One region of the Sporosarcina sp. P37 genome, then DNA from elsewhere that is predicted to be linked to it. Evidence: a T-box and tRNA genes for the amino acid it is inferred to sense, from the RefSeq annotation. Region 1 holds a T-box; the other holds one or more tRNA genes.
What was found. The T-box of region 1 lies ahead of alaS (alanine--tRNA ligase). A T-box ahead of a tRNA ligase gene usually reads a tRNA of that ligase, here a tRNA-Ala.
Positions count from the first base shown of each region.

Region 1 (10,063 bases):
GCTTGTCTGCTGATGAGCTGATGAATATGTTCTATCAGTAAGTCTGTATCAAAAGCTAACGGATGATCATAATTGGTTTTTAGTCTTTCCTCAAATGCCAGATGCGACTGATCTTTGTAGTAGTCATCCTGTTCAATTACGACAACTGAATGACCTTGAAATACTTCATGAATTTTTTTAGTGACACTTGTCTTACCTGAGCCCGAACCCCCGGTAATGCCAATTACGACAGGTTTATTCTTCACAGTGATTCCCCTTCGCAGCATTTTGTCTCTGCCTTTTTAACCGCAGTCAGAATGCCGTCCCCAATGGGAAGCAGAGATGTTTCAAACTGTTCATTCTGCATCGCCCAGCCGGTAAATTGCTGCAAATTCCGGATCATCGTGCGGTTGCGTTTCGGTATGTCTGCATCTTCCAACAGCACCATACCATGCATGAACATATTATCACAATAGATTACACCTGAAAGACTCACGAGCGGGCTGTATTTGTCAAAGAACTTTCGATATTGCCCTTTCGCCGCATCAATAAACAGCGCATCAAACGGTTCTTGCGGCAATTTGGCTTCATCCAATTCAAGCGCGTCGTCATGCATGATGGTGATGCGGTCCTGCAGTCCGCTGCGGCTAATATTGGTAACCGCTGTATTGTAACGCTCTGTGTCCCGTTCAATCGTATAAATAACAGCCTGCGGAAACGCCTTGGCCAGCCGGATAGCCGAGTAGCCGATGGCGCTTCCAATTTCAAGAATACGTTTTGGCTGCTGAATCTGCAGCAGTCCGATCAGTGTGTAAAGGCCGGTGTCGTCCATAATCGGCACACGATGTTCTGCGGCATATTGTTCCATTTCCAGGATGAGCGGCTCTTTCTCTTCTGTAAAGCGGCTAATATAAGTATTGTAATCCGACATATCCACCCCTCCTTTACAGCGTATTATTTATTCTGGCTATCGATATATTTTGCTTTGTTTTTCAGGTGCTCTTCATACGTCTTGGTAAAATGATTTTTGCCGTCTTTATCGGCCAAGAAGAAGAGATATTTTGTTTTGGACGGTTCCACCACTGCCTGTATCGACGCAGTGCCCGCGTTTGCAATCGGTCCCGGCGGCAGTCCTTTATTTTGATACGTATTATATACATTATCCACTTTTAAATCTTCATTCAGCACACGTGACTTATGCTCGCCGAGCGCATATAAAACAGTCGGATCCGTCTGCAGCGGCATGCCTTGTTCCAGGCGGTTGTTGAATACACTTGCGATTGTTTCGCGATCAGACTGTTCTGTCGCCTCCTTTTCCAGCAATGAAGCAAATGTCAGCAGCCAGTGAGCCGATTTTTCTTTTTCCTTCAAATATCCTTGGTACGGAATGACGTTCTGAACAGTTGCCTCTACCATCGTATCGACGACTTCTTTCACTGTCACTTTCTCCTCATAGAAAGGATAGGTAGCCGGGAATAAATAGCCTTCGAGTGCATACCTGATATTTTTGTTCAGAATTTCTTCTGTAATAATATCAGGATACTTAGTGATATATTCTTGAATGACTTGTTCATTCGTTACATAATCCATAAACTGCTTTTCGCTAATACCTGTTTTTTCACTTGTTTTCTTTGCAATCTGATCCAGCGTAAGGCCTTCCGGTATTACGAGTGTAAAGGCGGGTGTGCGGTAGACAACGCCCGTTTTCAGACTTTCGATCAGTTCATCAGGCGTCATGGCCTGTGTTAACCCATACGTGCCCGCCTGAAATTCAGCTTCATTATTCACTTTGGCATAGTATTTAAAAATACGGGCACTTTTTATAATACCCGACTGTTCAAGTTTTTCAGATATTGCGTCCAAACCGGATCCGATCGGTATTTCTACTTCCACCACTTTTTCTGAATTTGGATCTACAGGCTGTAATGCACCTTTTATGTATGTATAGACTGAGAATCCTGCAACCAGTCCCACTACCAAAACAACAGCAACAATCCAAAACACTATTTTTCTAACGGTTCTCACTTCTTCCTTCTGTTCCAGCATTCGTTCAAACATAATCTCTTTTTTTCTTTGGGGCTCTTTTTCCACAAGCCTCACCTCTTCTTCCGCTATGGATAAATCAAGCAAAAAAGACGGAACGGTCCGCACCATTCCGTCCGTCACATGATGTTATCGTTTACTCGTCTTCTTCTTCAAGAAACGTGTTGAGTACTTCTTCTATCATATCCCACTCTTCATCGGATTCGATTTCAAGAAGCGAACCGCCTTCTTCCGTTTCCTCCGTCGGAATGAAAGCAGCTGCGTGAATTTCAACTTCTTCATCATCATCTGTCGGCTCTCCGTCTAGCACGTGGTACAGCACATAAGATCTTTCAAATTCTTTTGAATCAAATGTTAAAATTACTTCACATACGTGCTCTTCACCATTCTCGTCTACAATTGTCATTGTTTCTTGTCCGTGTTCCATTGTGTAATCACCTCTAAAGTTTTTTTGAATCTAAATACCCTTGTAAAATCATGACGGCTGCCATTTTATCAATGACTGACTTGCGTTTTTTTCGGCTGACATCCGCTTCAATAAGCACACGCTCTGCAGCCATTGTGGTAAGCCGTTCATCCCATAATATCACGGGGAAGCCGAACTTTTCACGTAATTTTTCTGCGTAGCGTTCAGATGCTTCTCCCCGCGGCCCAATTGTATTATTCATATTTTTAGGGTATCCGACGACGAACTCCGTCACTTCGTACTCTTCTGCCAGCTGTTTAACACGTTTCATGCCGAAAGAACCTGCCGCCTCATCAATTTTGATGGTTTCAATTCCTTGGGCTGTCCAGCCGAGGCTGTCGCTAATTGCGATGCCGACCGTTTTTGTGCCGACATCCAATCCCATAGTTCTCATACTGTCTAGCCCCTATTCTCCCTAATATAAAACTTTACTAATTCTTCAAGAATTTCATCCCGCTCCAGTTTGCGTATCAGACTGCGAGCGTCTTCGTGGCGTGGAATATAGGCTGGATCTCCGGACAATAAATATCCGACAATCTGGTTGATAGGATTGTAGCCTTTTTCTTCTAATGATTTGTAAACGTGGAGCATGACCGTTTTTACTTCTTCCTCCATCGACTCTTCAGGAAAGTTGAATTTCATCGTTTCATCAGACGAACTCATACTCGACACCCCGCTTTCCGATTTCCATTATGTGCAGTACGACTAATCGACCTTCTATATATAGAGTATACGGATAACATGCTGCCCGGTTATATACGGGCTCGTGCATACCTATTTATTTACCGGCACTAATTATCCGTATTCATGCATAGCGAACGTACATAATGGTTAAACAGATTTTACATAATCATACACGGATTGAAGCGCCTCATCAAGTTTAGACGCATCTTTTGCTCCAGCCATGGCCATGTCCGGACGGCCGCCGCCTTTTCCGCCGCAAAGTGAGGCAACATGGTTGACGATTTTCCCTGCGTGATAGCCGCCGCCTTTCAGATCGTCCGTGACGCCTGCTGCGAGCATAACTTTCCCGTCAGTTACTGTACCGAGTACAATGACGCTTTTGACCGTTTTTTGTTTCAGTTCATCAATCAATTGTCTAAGGCCGTTATTGTCTTTCACTTCTACATTTGCAGAAATCACTGTGATATCTTCGATTTGCTGTGCTGTCTCCAATACAGCTGTCAGCTGGCTGTTGCCGAGTTTCGCCTGCAATGATTCGTTTTCGCGCTGCAGCTCTTTAAAATCAGCCAGAATGGATTCGACTTTTGTTACCACCGTTTTCGGTGTAGCCTTTGCAGTCTCCGCCACTTGGTCGATCACAGCCTGATCTTCTTTAAACGAACGGAAAGCTTGTCCGCCGGTAAATGCTTCAATACGACGTGTTCCTGCCCCGATTCCGCCTTCTGAAATGATTTTGAAGACATTGATATCAGATGTATTGCGCACATGACAGCCGCCGCACAATTCAATAGAGTAATCTCCAACTTTTACGACGCGCACGATATCGCCGTATTTCTCTCCGAACAATGCCATCGCGCCCATTTCTTTCGCTTCTGCGATGGGTGCAAGCGATGTATCGACCGGCGTTCCAGCCCAAATTTGTTCATTCACCTGGAATTCGATGCGCTCCAGCTCGTCTTTCGTGACTTGTCCAAAATGAGAAAAGTCAAATCGCAGACGGTCTGGGCCAACATAGGATCCAGCCTGATTGACATGATCACCTAGGACATCTTTCAGCGCTCTGTGCAATAAGTGAGTTGCCGTATGGTTTTTGACTGTCAAGTTGCGTGAAAACTCGTCCACTTTCGCAGCAACTGCTGCGCCTTCATTCATTTCACCTGAGCTGATGAAGACGGTGTGAAGGTTTTGACCGTTTGGCGCTTTTTTCACATCACGCACTTCAGCAGTGAAGGAATCATTTGTCAATGTCCCTTTATCTGCAATCTGACCGCCGCTTTCAGCATAGAAAGGTGTGCGGTCCAAAATCAGCTGGACTGTTTCTCCTTCTGCTGCATGGCCAATGCGCTGCCCGTCCTGAATGAGCACACTGATGACTGCGTCCGCTTCGAGCTGGCCATAACCGATGAATTCACTGGCATCGTGAATTTCACCGAGAACGCCTGACTGAACATGCATGGAATCCGTTGTGGCGCGGGCAGCCCGTGCACGGTTCCGCTGTGCAGCCATCTCTTCATCGAATCCGATACGGTCAACCGTTACATCTTCTTCCAGAGCAAACTCTTCTGTCAGTTCAAACGGGAAACCATAGGTGTCATACAGCTTAAAAGCATCACTGCCTGAAACAATAAATGTACCCGACGCTTTTGCTTTTTCAATAATAGAGGAAAGAATCGTCATTCCGTCATGCAGTGTTTCGTGGAAACGATCTTCTTCGTTTTTCACGACTTTCATAATGAATGCCTGTTTATCATGCACTTCAGGATAGAAGTCTTTCATAATATCTCCGACAATCGGCACCAGCATGTACATAAACGGCTTATCGATACCTAATTGCTTAGCGAAACGCACTGCTCTTCTTAACAGACGGCGCAAAACATAGCCGCGGCCTTCATTGGAAGGAAGTGCTCCGTCGCCGATTGCGAAAGCTACTGTACGAACGTGGTCTGCAATAACTTTAAATGCCGTGTCTGCTTGGGATGTTTCCCCGTACTTTCTTCCAGATACATTTTCCACCGCTTCAATGATCGGCAGGAATAAATCCGTATCAAAGTTCGTCGGCACATCCTGGATTACCGATGCCATCCGCTCCAGTCCCATTCCTGTATCAATGTTTTTCTTTGGAAGCGGCGTATACGTGTTATCAGGGTTATGATTGAACTCAGAGAATACTAAATTCCAGATTTCCAAATAACGTTCGTTTTCTCCGCCCGGGTATAATTCGGGATCTGAGAAGTCATCACCGTAGGAAGGGCCGCGGTCATAGAAAATTTCAGAGTTTGGACCGCTTGGGCCTTCACCGATATCCCAGAAGTTCCCTTCCAGGCGAATAATGCGCTCAACCGGGATTCCAATCTGATCTTTCCAAATTTTATATGCTTCCTCATCTTCCGGATGGATTGTCACGGATAATAATTCCGGGTCAAAGCCGATCCATTGATCATTTGTCAGAAAATCCCACGCGCGGATAATTGCTTCTTCTTTGAAGTAATCCCCGATGGAAAAATTTCCGAGCATCTCAAAAAACGTATGGTGACGAGCCGTGTAGCCGACATTTTCAATGTCGTTAGTGCGGATTGATTTTTGTGCATTGGCAATCCGCGGATTTTCAGGAATTACCCGTCCGTCAAAGTATTTCTTCAATGTAGCGACACCGCTGTTGATCCATAACAAAGACGGGTCATCAACTGGCACTAATGCAGCTGATGGTTCTACATTATGTCCGTGCTCCTTAAAATAGTCTAAAAACATTTGGCGAATTTCAGTTGCCGTAAGCTTCTTCATCGTTTTGCTCCTCCTAAAATTAAAAAAACTCCCCCCCTTTTAAAAAAAGGGGCGAAGATTTCATTGATCGCGGTACCACCCTAATTACCGCATGACGCGGTATCTCGAGTTGCCTTAACGCGGCAAGACGGCAGGGATTAACCTGCACTTCGGAATAGCGTTCCCCGCAGTTCTGAGAGAGCTTTTTCAGCCAAGAAGCTCTTTTCTTCACACAGAATATACGGGTACTCGTTCCTTCAACGTTTTTCGATATTTCTAAACGAATTATAGGAAAGTTCTATCGCTTTGTCAATCAGTCGCCTCCAGAAAGTCGAATGGTGACAAATCAGACATACCGATCATAGGATCGATTGCAGTGAAATTATCCATCGTTAATTTTGCTGGGGATGCATCTTCCTGTTTCATCGTTTCCTGTACGGTCACTTTTTCGGGACGCGCCGCAGTTTCAGATGGAACGGCTTTCGTTTCGGGCTGTCCCGCTGTCTCTCCTTCAATCCGTTCTTTCAGCGTGGTCTGCCGTTCTGTTTCATCTGTGCGTGCAATACCTGCTTTGAACTCTTCTGCTTCACCGCATAAAATTAAAAAGTTTTTTGCACGTGTAATGCCTGTATAGAGCAGATTGCGCCGCAGCATTTTACGCTGGCTTTTGACGATCGGCATAACGACAATCGGGAATTCACTTCCCTGGGATTTATGGATAGAACAGCAATAGGCGAGCGTCAGCTGATTTAAGTCGCTGCGTTCATATTGCACTTCATTGCCGTCGTATGAAACGACCATAATGGCTTTTTTGTCAGTTGTTTCTTTAGCCAGCATGATAGCAACCACTTCGCCCATATCACCGTTAAAGACATTGCTCTCCGGCTGATTCACGAGCTGCAGCACTTTATCGCCGACACGGTAAGTGGTTTCGCCGAAGACCATTTCTTTTCTGCCTGATGCGGGCGGATTTATGATTTCCTGAATCATCTTGTTCAATCCGTCAATTCCCGCCGGTCCTTTGTACATCGGAGCAAGCACCTGGATATCTTTAATAGAATGACCTTTTGACACAGCGCTTTGGATAATCTGTTTAACAGCAGGTAAAATCTGTTCACTTGAAGCTTTTATGAAAGAACGGTCGGACGTTTTTTTAGTCACATCCATCGTCAATTCTTTTTGTTTAATCATATGTGCGAGTTCGATGATGGTGGAGCCTTCACTTTGGCGGAAAATATCCGTCAGTTCGACGACAGGAATTTTACCGGACCGCATAAAATCATGCAGCACTTGTCCCGGTCCGACAGAAGGCAGCTGATCCTGGTCTCCGACGAATAACAGCTGGGCGTCATTGCGGACTGCTTTTAGCAGCTGATGCATTAGCCATGTGTCCACCATGGACGTTTCATCAATAATGATGAGATTGCCTTCTACTTCCCGCTCGGTTTCTTCTTCATCTTCCTGGCCTGTAAAGCCGAGAAGACGATGAATGGTCATGGCAGGCAGCCCTGTAGATTCCGACATCCGTTTTGCCGCACGTCCTGTAGGAGCAGCTAAAATAATCGGGAACGGCTCCTTTTTACGTGCATACTCTTCTACATCCAGAGATATTCCATGCAATTCCGCGTACGCCTCGACCAGCCCTCTAATAACAGTTGTCTTCCCTGTCCCCGGCCCTCCTGTCAATACGAGAAGCGGGGAATGGAGAGCGCGTTCTATCGCTTCCACCTGTGTCTCGGCATACTCCACTTCAAGACGTTCTTCAATTTCACCAATTGCTTTTCTGATTTCAGATGCAGGGAACTGTTCGTCCACTTCATTTTCCAATATTTTATTCACTTTGGCAGCAATGCCAATTTCCGAATAATACAGAGACGGAAGGTACAGCCGCTGCATTTCAGCAGAAAGTGCGCCTTCTTCCACGAGCTCGATGACTGCCTGTGTAATGGCTTCGTACGAAATGCTATGCGGCTGACTCGCTTCTAGCAGCTGCTTTGCCTGCGGAAGAATTGCTTCTGATTCCACATACACATGCCCTGCTGAGTTCACTTCACTATGTACGCTGTAATAAACAGCTGCTTTAATACGCGCCGGATGATCGCCTACAAGTCCCAGTTGCTGTGCAAGATCATCTGCACGCTGAAAGCCGATTCCTTCAATTTCTCTGATCAGCCGATAAGGGTTTTCGGTCAGTATCGTAATGGCATCGTCCTGATACGCCTGATAAATACGCATAGCCACTTGCGGTCCGAAACCCCATTCATTCAGCTGGACCATTGTCCGTTCCAGTCCGAGGTTCTCCTGCAGCACGGCAACGAGGGTATCTTTTCTTTCTTCGCTCAAGCGGGGAACTTGATCGAGTACGCTGCGGTCTTCCAAAATCTTCTGGATAACATTATTGCCGAGTATTTTCACGATATCACCGGCAGTTTTTTTACCGATGCCCGGAAACAGATCACCAGACAAGTAATGGATGAGACCCGCCTCGGTTGCTGGTAATTCTTTTGTAAATGTCTGGACATCAAATTGCTGTCCGTGCACGGGATGATTGACAAGACGCCCCGTGAATTTATAATCTTCTTCGGCTATCAAAGGAGGGAATGACCCCTTAATGACGATTTCTTTATCACGGTAATCAGTATTTGTGGATGTGATTTTCATTTTGACGATGGAAAACAGATTCGCCGTATTATGAAAAATCGTCACCACCGGTCTGCCGATTACATATTGTTCAGATTCATTCATCGGGAAAACTCCCTCCTTTCCTGCCGGTTCATTTTTCGCTTTGTTCACCAAGCTGAATCATATCGAATAAATAGCGGGCTTGTGTGTGCTCTGGCTCAATCGTGAAAGCCTTCTCCAGATGAGACAATGCGCTTGCTTTGTCTTCAGTCGAAACAGCGTAAAGTACGCCGAGATTATAATGTGTGTCCGCATGGTCCGGCACACTTGCCAGAATGGATTCAAACACCGGCTTTGCTTCTTTGAATAATTCAAGCTTTGCCAATAAAATACCATAAGACAAGGCAATCTCCGCGTCCTCTGGATTCAGTTCGGCAGCGCGCTGCAAATATGGCAGTGCTAAACGGTCACTGCCTCCCTGCTCAAGACTTTTACCGAGCATGAAATAGGCATCAGCAGATTCTAAACCGGTCTGCACCGCTTTCTCATACAATTTAGCGGCCTCTTCAAAGCGCTCCTGATTATAATAAAGATTTGCGAGTCCGTAAAATGCCGTTCCCGCGTTTTCATCGAGCGTCAGTGCCTTCTGAAAAAACGGCTCTGCCTGTTCAGCATCTCCAAGGGAAGCGAAAATATTTCCGATATTAATATAACCCGTTGCTTCTTCCGGATTTTCTTCCACGGCCTTTGTAAAAAGCTCAATCGCTTTTTCGTAATTGCCTGCCTGCATTTCTTTAATTGCTTCGTTATGAATCGACATGCTGCTGCCTCCTTATCCTACATACGTCAGTTTTTTGCCGTCCTTAAATACTTCATTGATCGTTCCGCCGCCAAGACACTCTTCGCCGTCATAGAGCACGACAGCCTGTCCCGGTGTGACTGCGCGAACAGGTTCGTCAAATGTGACGATTGCTTCATTGCCTGTCAGCTGCACAGTTACTTTTGTATCCGGCTGACGATAGCGGAATTTTGCTGTGCATGTGAAACGTTCCGGCAAATCTCTCGGTGAACAAATATTCATGTCGGTCGCCTGCAGGCTTGTCGAAAATAATGCGTCATGATTGAAACCTTGTTCCACCAGCAGCACATTACGCTCCAGATCTTTACCGACCGCAAACCATGGCTCGCCTGCTCCGCCGATTCCGAGACCGTGACGCTGGCCGATTGTATGGTACATGAGTCCGTCGTGCTTACCCATCACGACACCGTCCATTGTCTGCATTTCGCCTGGTTTAGCCGGCAAGTATTCGCCAAGGAATTCTTTGAAATTACGTTCGCCAATAAAGCAAATCCCGGTAGAATCCTTCTTTTTCGCTGTGGCAAGTCCGGCTTCTTCTGCGATTTCCCGGACTTTGTTTTTCTCCAAGTGACCGAGAGGGAACATCACTTGCTGAAGCTGTTCCTGTGTCAGCTGATTAAGGAAATAGGTCTGATCTTTGTTATTATCTA
Region 1 is NZ_CP015349.1:3,216,784-3,226,846, reverse strand. It holds gene udk (uridine kinase) at 1-245, opposite strand, end outside; gene SporoP37_RS16165 (O-methyltransferase) at 242-910, opposite strand; gene mltG (endolytic transglycosylase MltG) at 934-2,037, opposite strand; gene SporoP37_RS16155 (DUF1292 domain-containing protein) at 2,159-2,449, opposite strand; gene ruvX (Holliday junction resolvase RuvX) at 2,463-2,882, opposite strand; gene SporoP37_RS16145 (IreB family regulatory phosphoprotein) at 2,888-3,151, opposite strand; gene alaS (alanine--tRNA ligase) at 3,320-5,953, opposite strand; T-box leader at 5,998-6,202, opposite strand; gene recD2 (SF1B family DNA helicase RecD2) at 6,242-8,677, opposite strand; gene SporoP37_RS16130 (tetratricopeptide repeat protein) at 8,706-9,374, opposite strand; gene mnmA (tRNA 2-thiouridine(34) synthase MnmA) at 9,387-10,063, opposite strand, start outside.

Region 2 (10,063 bases), 1.3 Mb from region 1:
GGGGATTTCTTACAGCAGAATTGAACAATGAACTGGCAAACTGTCCGTAAGCAGGGCAGTTTTTTCTATGGAATGGCATCTGATAACTGTTTGTCCTTTTGTTAGGCCTGGAATTTGTGTACAATAGTTGCAGACGGCTGATCCCGGGAAGAGGGGCGGTCAAAGTATGAAGGAGTGAAAGGGAATGTCCTATTTGGATGAAATGAATGATCAGCTTTTGGTGAGACGCCAGAAGATGAATGATATACGTGAAGGCGGACTGGATCCATTCGGTCAGCGTTTTGAACGCACCCATCTGACAAATGAGATCCGCGCTTCCTATGAAGAGCAGTCAAAAGAAGAGCTGGAAGAAACCGAGCATGAAGTAACAATTGCTGGCCGCATTATGACGAAACGCGGAAAAGGGAAAGCTGGATTTGCACACATTCAGGACCTTGGCGGTCAAATCCAGATTTATGTGCGTCAGGATGCCATCGGTGAAGATGCGTACAAGCTATTTACGTTAGCAGATCTTGGAGACATCGTCGGTGTGCAAGGCATTATTTTCAAGACAAAAGTTGGCGAGCTTTCTATTAAAGCAACGAAGTTCACGTTCCTGACAAAGTCATTGCGTCCGTTGCCGGAGAAGTTTCACGGCCTGCAAGACGTAGAACAGCGCTACCGTCAGCGTTATCTGGATTTGATTTCAACAGAAGGCAGTAAGGAAACATTTATCATGCGCAGCCGTATCATTCAATCGATGCGCCATTACCTGGATGACCAAGGCTTCCTTGAAGTGGAAACCCCTATGCTTCACTCCATTGCAGGAGGAGCAGCAGCCCGTCCGTTCGTGACACACCACAATACGCTCGATATGACACTGTATATGCGGATTGCCATTGAACTTCATCTGAAGCGCCTGATTGTCGGCGGATTGGAGAAAGTCTATGAGATCGGACGCGTCTTCCGTAATGAAGGAATGTCTACCCGTCACAACCCGGAATTCACGATGATCGAATTATATGAAGCGTATGCGGACTATAATGATATTATGGAACTGACAGAAAATCTCGTGGCACATATTGCGCAAGAAGTACTGGGCACCACTACGATCCAGTACGGTGACGATCAGATCGAATTGGCACCGCGCTGGAAACGGCTGCATATGGCAGACGCAGTTAAGGAGTATACAGGAGTGGACTTCTGGCAGCAGCTGACGAAAGAGCAGGCCCATGAACTGGCTAAAGAACATAACGTACAAGTAACTCCTTCTATGGAGGCGGGTCATGTGCTCAATGAATTCTTCGAGCAGAAAGTAGAAGAACAACTTGTACAGCCTACTTTCATCTATGGACACCCGGTAGAAGTATCGCCGCTTGCGAAGAAGAATCCGGAAGATCCGCGTTACACAGATCGTTTTGAATTGTTCATCGTACGCCGTGAGCATGCAAATGCCTTTACTGAGCTGAATGACCCTATTGATCAGCGCGAACGCTTTGAAGCGCAGCTGGTTGAGAAAGAACAGGGCAATGATGAGGCGCATGAAATGGATGAGGACTTCATCGAAGCGCTCGAATATGGACTGCCGCCAACTGGCGGACTTGGCATAGGCATTGACCGTCTGGTTATGCTGTTGACGAATTCCCAGTCCATCCGTGACGTGCTGTTATTCCCGCAAATGCGCCCAAGAGACTGATATTACAGCTTCGACACCCGTGTCGAAGCTGTTTTTTTATGCGCGGCGATGAAGGTTCTTATAGAAGGAAAAAGAAAAACAAAAAGAATTGAAGAAAACAGTTGCACTTTTATAAAACAGGTGGTATATTTATAAACGTTGCTTTTGGAGTTAGCGACTTAGCGAAAAAACAAAGCGAAAAAGTTTTTAACTAAAAGAGTTGACAACTAAACAACGAAGTGTTATTATTAAAAAGTTGCCTCTTACGAGAGACCAACGAGATGAACCTTGAAAACTGAACAGCAAAACGTTAACGAAATACAGTTTATGCATCTAGCGATGACATAAACAAAATGAGTATCTTAATTGATGCCGGCAAATGAAACTCGAGCTAATCGAATTTTCATTCTATCGGGTGTCGAGTCGTAGTGGAGTGCTAGGAAGTGATCGAGCGAAGAAGGGAGCGTACTAACGTACGTGACCGACTGAGCGAGTGAAACTGACGACGCAATCCGCTGCGAATCGGCGACCGGTCTTATGGAGAGTTTGATCCTGGCTCAGGACGAACGCTGGCGGCATGCCTAATACATGCAAGTCGAGCGAACTGTTGGAAGCTTGCTTCCAACAGTTAGCGGCGGACGGGTGAGTAACACGTGGGCAACCTACCCTTCAGATGGGGATAACTCCGGGAAACCGGGGCTAATACCGAATAATCCATTTCTTCGCATGAAGAAATGTTGAAAGACGGCGTTTCGCTGTCACTGAAGGATGGGCCCGCGGCGCATTAGCTAGTTGGTGGGGTAACGGCCTACCAAGGCCACGATGCGTAGCCGACCTGAGAGGGTGATCGGCCACACTGGGACTGAGACACGGCCCAGACTCCTACGGGAGGCAGCAGTAGGGAATCTTCCACAATGGACGAAAGTCTGATGGAGCAATGCCGCGTGAGTGAAGAAGGTTCTCGGATCGTAAAGCTCTGTTGTAAGGGAAGAACAAGTACAGGAGTAACTGCCTGTACCTTGACGGTACCTTACCAGAAAGCCACGGCTAACTACGTGCCAGCAGCCGCGGTAATACGTAGGTGGCAAGCGTTGTCCGGAATTATTGGGCGTAAAGCGCGCGCAGGCGGTCCTTTAAGTCTGATGTGAAAGCCCACGGCTCAACCGTGGAGGGTCATTGGAAACTGGAGGACTTGAGTACAGAAGAGGAAAGCGGAATTCCACGTGTAGCGGTGAAATGCGTAGAGATGTGGAGGAACACCAGTGGCGAAGGCGGCTTTCTGGTCTGTAACTGACGCTGAGGCGCGAAAGCGTGGGGAGCAAACAGGATTAGATACCCTGGTAGTCCACGCCGTAAACGATGAGTGCTAAGTGTTAGGGGGTTTCCGCCCCTTAGTGCTGCAGCTAACGCATTAAGCACTCCGCCTGGGGAGTACGGCCGCAAGGCTGAAACTCAAAGGAATTGACGGGGACCCGCACAAGCGGTGGAGCATGTGGTTTAATTCGAAGCAACGCGAAGAACCTTACCAGGTCTTGACATCCCACTGACCGGCATGGAGACATGCCTTTCCCTTCGGGGACAGTGGTGACAGGTGGTGCATGGTTGTCGTCAGCTCGTGTCGTGAGATGTTGGGTTAAGTCCCGCAACGAGCGCAACCCTTAATCTTAGTTGCCATCATTCAGTTGGGCACTCTAAGGTGACTGCCGGTGACAAACCGGAGGAAGGTGGGGATGACGTCAAATCATCATGCCCCTTATGACCTGGGCTACACACGTGCTACAATGGACGATACAGAGGGCTGCAAACCCGCGAGGGGGAGCCAATCCCACAAAATCGTTCCCAGTTCGGATTGCAGGCTGCAACTCGCCTGCATGAAGCCGGAATCGCTAGTAATCGTGGATCAGCATGCCACGGTGAATACGTTCCCGGGTCTTGTACACACCGCCCGTCACACCACGAGAGTTTGTAACACCCGAAGTCGGTGGGGTAACCCTTACGGGAGCCAGCCGCCGAAGGTGGGACAGATGATTGGGGTGAAGTCGTAACAAGGTAGCCGTATCGGAAGGTGCGGCTGGATCACCTCCTTTCTAAGGATTATGTTCTCTTGTCTGAAATATGACGGAAACATTCGGAAGATGAATCTCCGATTCATCACGTTAACGTTTTGCGTTCAGTTTTGAAGGCTCATTTTTTGAGTGTTCAAAGCTTTTTTCTTGTTCATTGAAAACTGGATAAAACGACATTGAAAGTAATCAAGTAATCAACCGAATTGCATAGTCATATGCAGTTCAAGCAATCTTTTTAACCTTCTGATTCCTATCGCTAGGATGACGTTGGACCTTTTATAGGTTAAGTTAGAAAGGGCGCACGGCGGATGCCTTGGCACTAGGAGCCGATGAAGGACGGCACTAACACCGATATGCTTCGGGGAGCTGTAAGTAAGCTTTGATCCGAAGATTTCCGAATGGGGAAACCCACTGTCCGTAATGGGACAGTACGTGTATGTGAATACATAGCATACTCGTGGCACACCCGGAGAACTGAAACATCTAAGTACCCGGAGGAAGAGAAAGAAACATCGATTCCCTTAGTAGCGGCGAGCGAAACGGGAAGAGCCCAAACCAAGAAGCTTGCTTCTTGGGGTTGTAGGACATTCTATACGGAGTTACAAAGGAATGCATTAGACGAAGCGACCTGGAAAGGTCCGCCGCAGCGGGTAAAAGCCCCGTAGTCGAAAGTACATTCTCTCCAGAGTGGATCCTGAGTACGGCGGAACACGTGAAATTCCGTCGGAATCCGGGAGGACCATCTCCCAAGGCTAAATACTCCCTAGTGACCGATAGTGAACCAGTACCGTGAGGGAAAGGTGAAAAGCACCCCGGAAGGGGAGTGAAATAGAACCTGAAACCGTGCGCTTACAAATTGTCAGAGCCCGTTAATGGGTGATGGCGTGCCTTTTGTAGAATGAACCGGCGAGTTACGATTTCATGCAAGGTTAAGCTGAGAAAGCGGAGCCGCAGCGAAAGCGAGTCTGAATAGGGCGAATGAGTATGGGGTCGTAGACCCGAAACCAGGTGATCTACCCATGTCCAGGGTGAAGGTCAGGTAACACTGACTGGAGGCCCGAACCCACGTATGTTGAAAAATGCGGGGATGAGGTGTGGGTAGCGGTGAAATTCCAATCGAACCTGGAGATAGCTGGTTCTCTCCGAAATAGCTTTAGGGCTAGCCTCAAACGAAAGAATCTCGGAGGTAGAGCACTGTTTGGACGAGGGGCCCATCCCGGGTTACCGAATTCAGACAAACTCCGAATGCCGATGATTTATGTTTGGGAGTCAGACAGTGGGTGATAAGATCCATTGTCGAGAGGGAAACAGCCCAGACCACCAGTTAAGGTCCCCAAGTATCTGTTAAGTGGAAAAGGATGTGGCGTTGCCCAGACAACCAGGATGTTGGCTTAGAAGCAGCCATCATTTAAAGAGTGCGTAATAGCTCACTGGTCGAGTGGCGCTGCGCCGAAAATGTACCGGGGCTAAACAGATCACCGAAGCTGTGGATTGACCGTAAGGTCAATGGTAGGAGAGCGTTCCAAGGGCGTTGAAGCTGGACCGGAAGGACTGGTGGAGCGCTTGGAAGTGAGAATGCCGGTATGAGTAGCGAAAGAAGGGTGAGAATCCCTTCCACCGAATGCCCAAGGTTTCCTGAGGAAGGCTCGTCCGCTCAGGGTTAGTCAGGACCTAAGTCGAGGCCGATAGGCGTAGACGATGGACAACAGGTTGATATTCCTGTACCACCTCCCCGCCGTTTGAGTAATGGGGGGACGCAGTAGGATAGGGTGAGCACACAGTTGGTTGTGTGTCTAAGCAGTGAGGTGGAGAACGAGGCAAATCCCGTTCTCATATAACACTAGGCTGTGATGGCAAGGAGATTGATCTCCGGAGTCCCTGATTTCACACTGCCAAGAAAAGCCTCTAGCGAGGCGGGAGGTGCCTGTACCGCAAACCGACACAGGTAGGCGAGGAGAGAATCCTAAGGTGATCGAGAGAACTCTCGTTAAGGAACTCGGCAAAATGACCCCGTAACTTCGGGAGAAGGGGTGCTCTGGTAGGGTGAATAGCCCGAGAGAGCCGCAGTGAATAGGCCCAGGCGACTGTTTAGCAAAAACACAGGTCTCTGCAAAATCGTAAGATGACGTATAGGGGCTGACGCCTGCCCGGTGCTGGAAGGTTAAGAGGAGGGGTTAGCGCAAGCGAAGCTCTGAATTGAAGCCCCAGTAAACGGCGGCCGTAACTATAACGGTCCTAAGGTAGCGAAATTCCTTGTCGGGTAAGTTCCGACCCGCACGAAAGGCGTAACGATCTGGGCACTGTCTCAACGAGAGACTCGGTGAAATTATAATATGCGTGAAGATGCGCATTACCCGCGACAGGACGGAAAGACCCCGTGGAGCTTTACTGTAGCCTGATATTGAATTCCGGTGCAGCCTGTACAGGATAGGTAGGAGCCTTGGATTCCGGAGCGCCAGCTTCGGAGGAGGCATTGGTGGGATACTACCCTGGCTGTATTGGACTTCTAACCCTTGCCCGTGATCCGGGCAGGAGACAGTGTCAGGTGGGCAGTTTGACTGGGGCGGTCGCCTCCTAAAGAGTAACGGAGGCGCTCAAAGGTTCCCTCAGAATGGTTGGACATCATTCGCAGAGTGCAAAGGCATAAGGGAGCTTGACTGCGAGACCTACAAGTCGAGCAGGGTCGAAAGACGGACTTAGTGATCCGGTGGTTCCGCATGGAAGGGCCATCGCTCAACGGATAAAAGCTACCCCGGGGATAACAGGCTTATCTCCCCCAAGAGTCCACATCGACGGGGAGGTTTGGCACCTCGATGTCGGCTCGTCGCATCCTGGGGCTGTAGTCGGTCCCAAGGGTTGGGCTGTTCGCCCATTAAAGCGGCACGCGAGCTGGGTTCAGAACGTCGTGAGACAGTTCGGTCCCTATCCGTCGCGGGCGCAGGAAATTTGAGGAGAGCTGTCCTTAGTACGAGAGGACCGGGATGGACATACCGCTGGTGTACCAGTTGTCTTGCCAAAGGCATCGCTGGGTAGCTATGTATGGACGGGATAAATGCTGAAAGCATCTAAGCATGAAGCCCCCTTCAAGATGAGATTTCCCATTACGCAAGTAAGTAAGATCCCTCAAAGATGATGAGGTGGATAGGTCTGGGGTGGAAGTACGGCGACGTATGGAGCTGACAGATACTAATCGATCGAGGACTTAACCTATTATAAAAAGAAGTTACTTGAATGACCCAATGTCTTTTATTCAGTTTTGAGTGAACAAGCTTTACTCAAAAAAATATTAAAAATAATGCTTGCATTAATTTTAATAAGTGTTATAATAGTAAATGTCCTGAAAAAAGGACTCGCAGTCTGGTGACGATGGCGAAGAGGTCACACCCGTTCCCATACCGAACACGGAAGTTAAGCTCTTCAGCGCTGATGGTAGTTGGGGGTTTCCCCCTGTGAGAGTAAGACGTCGCCAGGCAATTTTTTTCTTAAGATCTTCAATGATAATGTCATACATAATCAAGCGATCAATAGGAATGAAAAATAAAAAAGCAGTATTATACCCAGGAGGATTAGCTCAGCTGGGAGAGCACCTGCCTTACAAGCAGGGGGTCGGCGGTTCGAGCCCGTCATCCTCCACCATATATATTCTACACCTGCCGGTGTAGCTCAACTGGTAGAGCAACTGACTTGTAATCAGTAGGTTGAGGGTTCAAGTCCTTTCGCCGGCACCACTTAGTACGAGCCGTTAGCTCAGTTGGTAGAGCATCTGACTTTTAATCAGAGGGTCACAGGTTCGAATCCTGTACGGCTCACCATTTTTACAGTATCATATTGCGGGTGTGGTGGAACTGGCAGACACGCTAGACTTAGGATCTAGTGCCTTCGGGCGTGGGGGTTCGACTCCCTTCACCCGCACTTTTACGCGGAAGTAGTTCAGTGGTAGAATACGACCTTGCCAAGGTCGGGGTCGCGGGTTCGAATCCCGTCTTCCGCTTTTCACTCTTGCCGGGGTGGCGGAACTGGCAGACGCACAGGACTTAAAATCCTGCGGTAGGTGACTACCGTACCGGTTCGATTCCGGTTCTCGGCACCAAATTTATAATATGCGCCCGTAGCTCAATTGGATAGAGCGTCTGACTACGGATCAGAAGGTTGTGGGTTCGACTCCTGCCGGGCGCGCCATAATTTAAATAATCTCATTATATACAGTCGGGAAGTAGCTCAGCTTGGTAGAGCACTTGGTTTGGGACCAAGGGGTCGCAGGTTCGAATCCTGTCTTCCCGACCACTTAATGGGGCCTTAGCTCAGCTGGGAGAGCGCCTGCCTTGCACGCAGGAGGTCAACGGTTCGATCCCGTTAGGCTCCACCATTAATTATATTTGAACTTCATGAACCTTGAAAACTGAACAGCAAAACGTTAACGAAATACAGTTTATGCATCTAACGATGACATAAACAAAATGAGTATCTTAATTGATGCCAGCAAATGAAACTCGAGCTAATCGATTTTTCATTCTACTGACTGACAAGGTGTAGTGAAGTGCTAGGAGATGAAGGAGAGAAGGAGGGAGCGTACTCAGGTACGTGACCGACTGATCGACTGAAATCGACGACGCAATTCGCTGCAGATTGTCTGTCAGTCTTATGGAGAGTTTGATCCTGGCTCAGGACGAACGCTGGCGGCATGCCTAATACATGCAAGTCGAGCGAACTGTTGGAAGCTTGCTTCCAACAGTTAGCGGCGGACGGGTGAGTAACACGTGGGCAACCTGCCCTTCAGATGGGGATAACTCCGGGAAACCGGGGCTAATACCGAATAATCCATTTCTTCGCATGAAGAGATGTTGAAAGACGGCGTTTCGCTGTCACTGAAGGATGGGCCCGCGGCGCATTAGCTAGTTGGTGGGGTAACGGCCTACCAAGGCAACGATGCGTAGCCGACCTGAGAGGGTGATCGGCCACACTGGGACTGAGACACGGCCCAGACTCCTACGGGAGGCAGCAGTAGGGAATCTTCCACAATGGACGAAAGTCTGATGGAGCAATGCCGCGTGAGTGAAGAAGGTTTTCGGATCGTAAAGCTCTGTTGTAAGGGAAGAACAAGTACAGGAGTAACTGCCTGTACCTTGACGGTACCTTACCAGAAAGCCACGGCTAACTACGTGCCAGCAGCCGCGGTAATACGTAGGTGGCAAGCGTTGTCCGGAATTATTGGGCGTAAAGCGCGCGCAGGCGGTCCTTTAAGTCTGATGTGAAAGCCCACGGCTCAACCGTGGAGGGTCATTGGAAACTGGAGGACTTGAGTACAGAAGAGGAAAGCGGAATTCCACGTGTAGCGGTGAAATGCGTAGAGATGTGGAGGAACACCAGTGGCGAAGGCGGCTTTCTGGTCTGTAACTGACGCTGAGGCGCGAAAGCGTGGGGAGCAAACAGGATTAGATACCCTGGTAGTCCACGCCGTAAACGATGAGTGCTAAGTGTTAGGGGGTTTCCGCCCCTTAGTGCTGCAGCTAACGCATTAAGCACTCCGCCTGGGGAGTACGGCCGCAAGGCTGAAACTCAAAGGAATTGACGGGGACCCGCACAAGCGGTGGAGCATGTGGTTTAATTCGAAGCAACGCGAAGAACCTTACCAGGTCTTGACATCCCACTGACCGGCATGGAGACATGCCTTTCCCTTCGGGGACAGTGGTGACAGGTGGTGCATGGTTGTCGTCAGCTCGTGTCGTGAGATGTTGGGTTAAGTCCCGCAACGAGCGCAACCCTTAATCTTAGTTGCCATCATTCAGTTGGGCACTCTAAGGTGACTGCCGGTGACAAACCGGAGGAAGGTGGGGATGACGTCAAATCATCATGCCCCTTATGACCTGGGCTACACACGTGCTACAATGGACGATACAGAGGGCTGCAAACCCGCGAGGGGGAGCCAATCCCACAAAATCGTTCCCAGTTCGGATTGCAGGCTGCAACTCGCCTGCATGAAGCCGGAATCGCTAGTAATCGTGGATCAGCATGCCACGGTGAATACGTTCCCGGGTCTTGTACACACCGCCCGTCACACCACGAGAGTTTGTAACACCCGAAGTCGGTGGGGTAACCCTTACGGGAGCCAGCCGCCGAAGGTGGGACAGATGATTGGGGTGAAGTCGTAACAAGGTAGCCGTATCGGAAGGTGCGGCTGGATCACCTCCTTTCTAAGGATTATGTTCTCTTGTCTGAAATATGACAGAAACATTCGGAAGATGAATCTCCGATTCATCACGTTAACGTTTTGCGTTCAGTTTTGAAGGCTCATTTTTTGAGTGTTCAAAGCTTTTTTCTTGTTCATTGAAAACTGGATAAAACG
Region 2 is NZ_CP015349.1:1,959,103-1,969,165, forward strand. It holds gene folK (2-amino-4-hydroxy-6-hydroxymethyldihydropteridine diphosphokinase) at 1-24, shown strand, start outside; gene lysS (lysine--tRNA ligase) at 185-1,675, shown strand; rRNA gene SporoP37_RS10130 (16S ribosomal RNA) at 2,189-3,741, shown strand; rRNA gene SporoP37_RS10135 (23S ribosomal RNA) at 4,002-6,930, shown strand; rRNA gene rrf (5S ribosomal RNA) at 7,077-7,192, shown strand; tRNA gene SporoP37_RS10145 (tRNA-Val) at 7,281-7,356, shown strand; tRNA gene SporoP37_RS10150 (tRNA-Thr) at 7,373-7,448, shown strand; tRNA gene SporoP37_RS10155 (tRNA-Lys) at 7,457-7,532, shown strand; tRNA gene SporoP37_RS10160 (tRNA-Leu) at 7,551-7,632, shown strand; tRNA gene SporoP37_RS10165 (tRNA-Gly) at 7,640-7,711, shown strand; tRNA gene SporoP37_RS10170 (tRNA-Leu) at 7,722-7,810, shown strand; tRNA gene SporoP37_RS10175 (tRNA-Arg) at 7,823-7,899, shown strand; tRNA gene SporoP37_RS10180 (tRNA-Pro) at 7,928-8,004, shown strand; tRNA gene SporoP37_RS10185 (tRNA-Ala) at 8,011-8,086, shown strand; rRNA gene SporoP37_RS10190 (16S ribosomal RNA) at 8,359-9,911, shown strand.
Region 2: it encodes a tRNA-Ala, which carries the amino acid that the T-box ahead of alaS (alanine--tRNA ligase) is inferred to sense. The anticodon was not compared.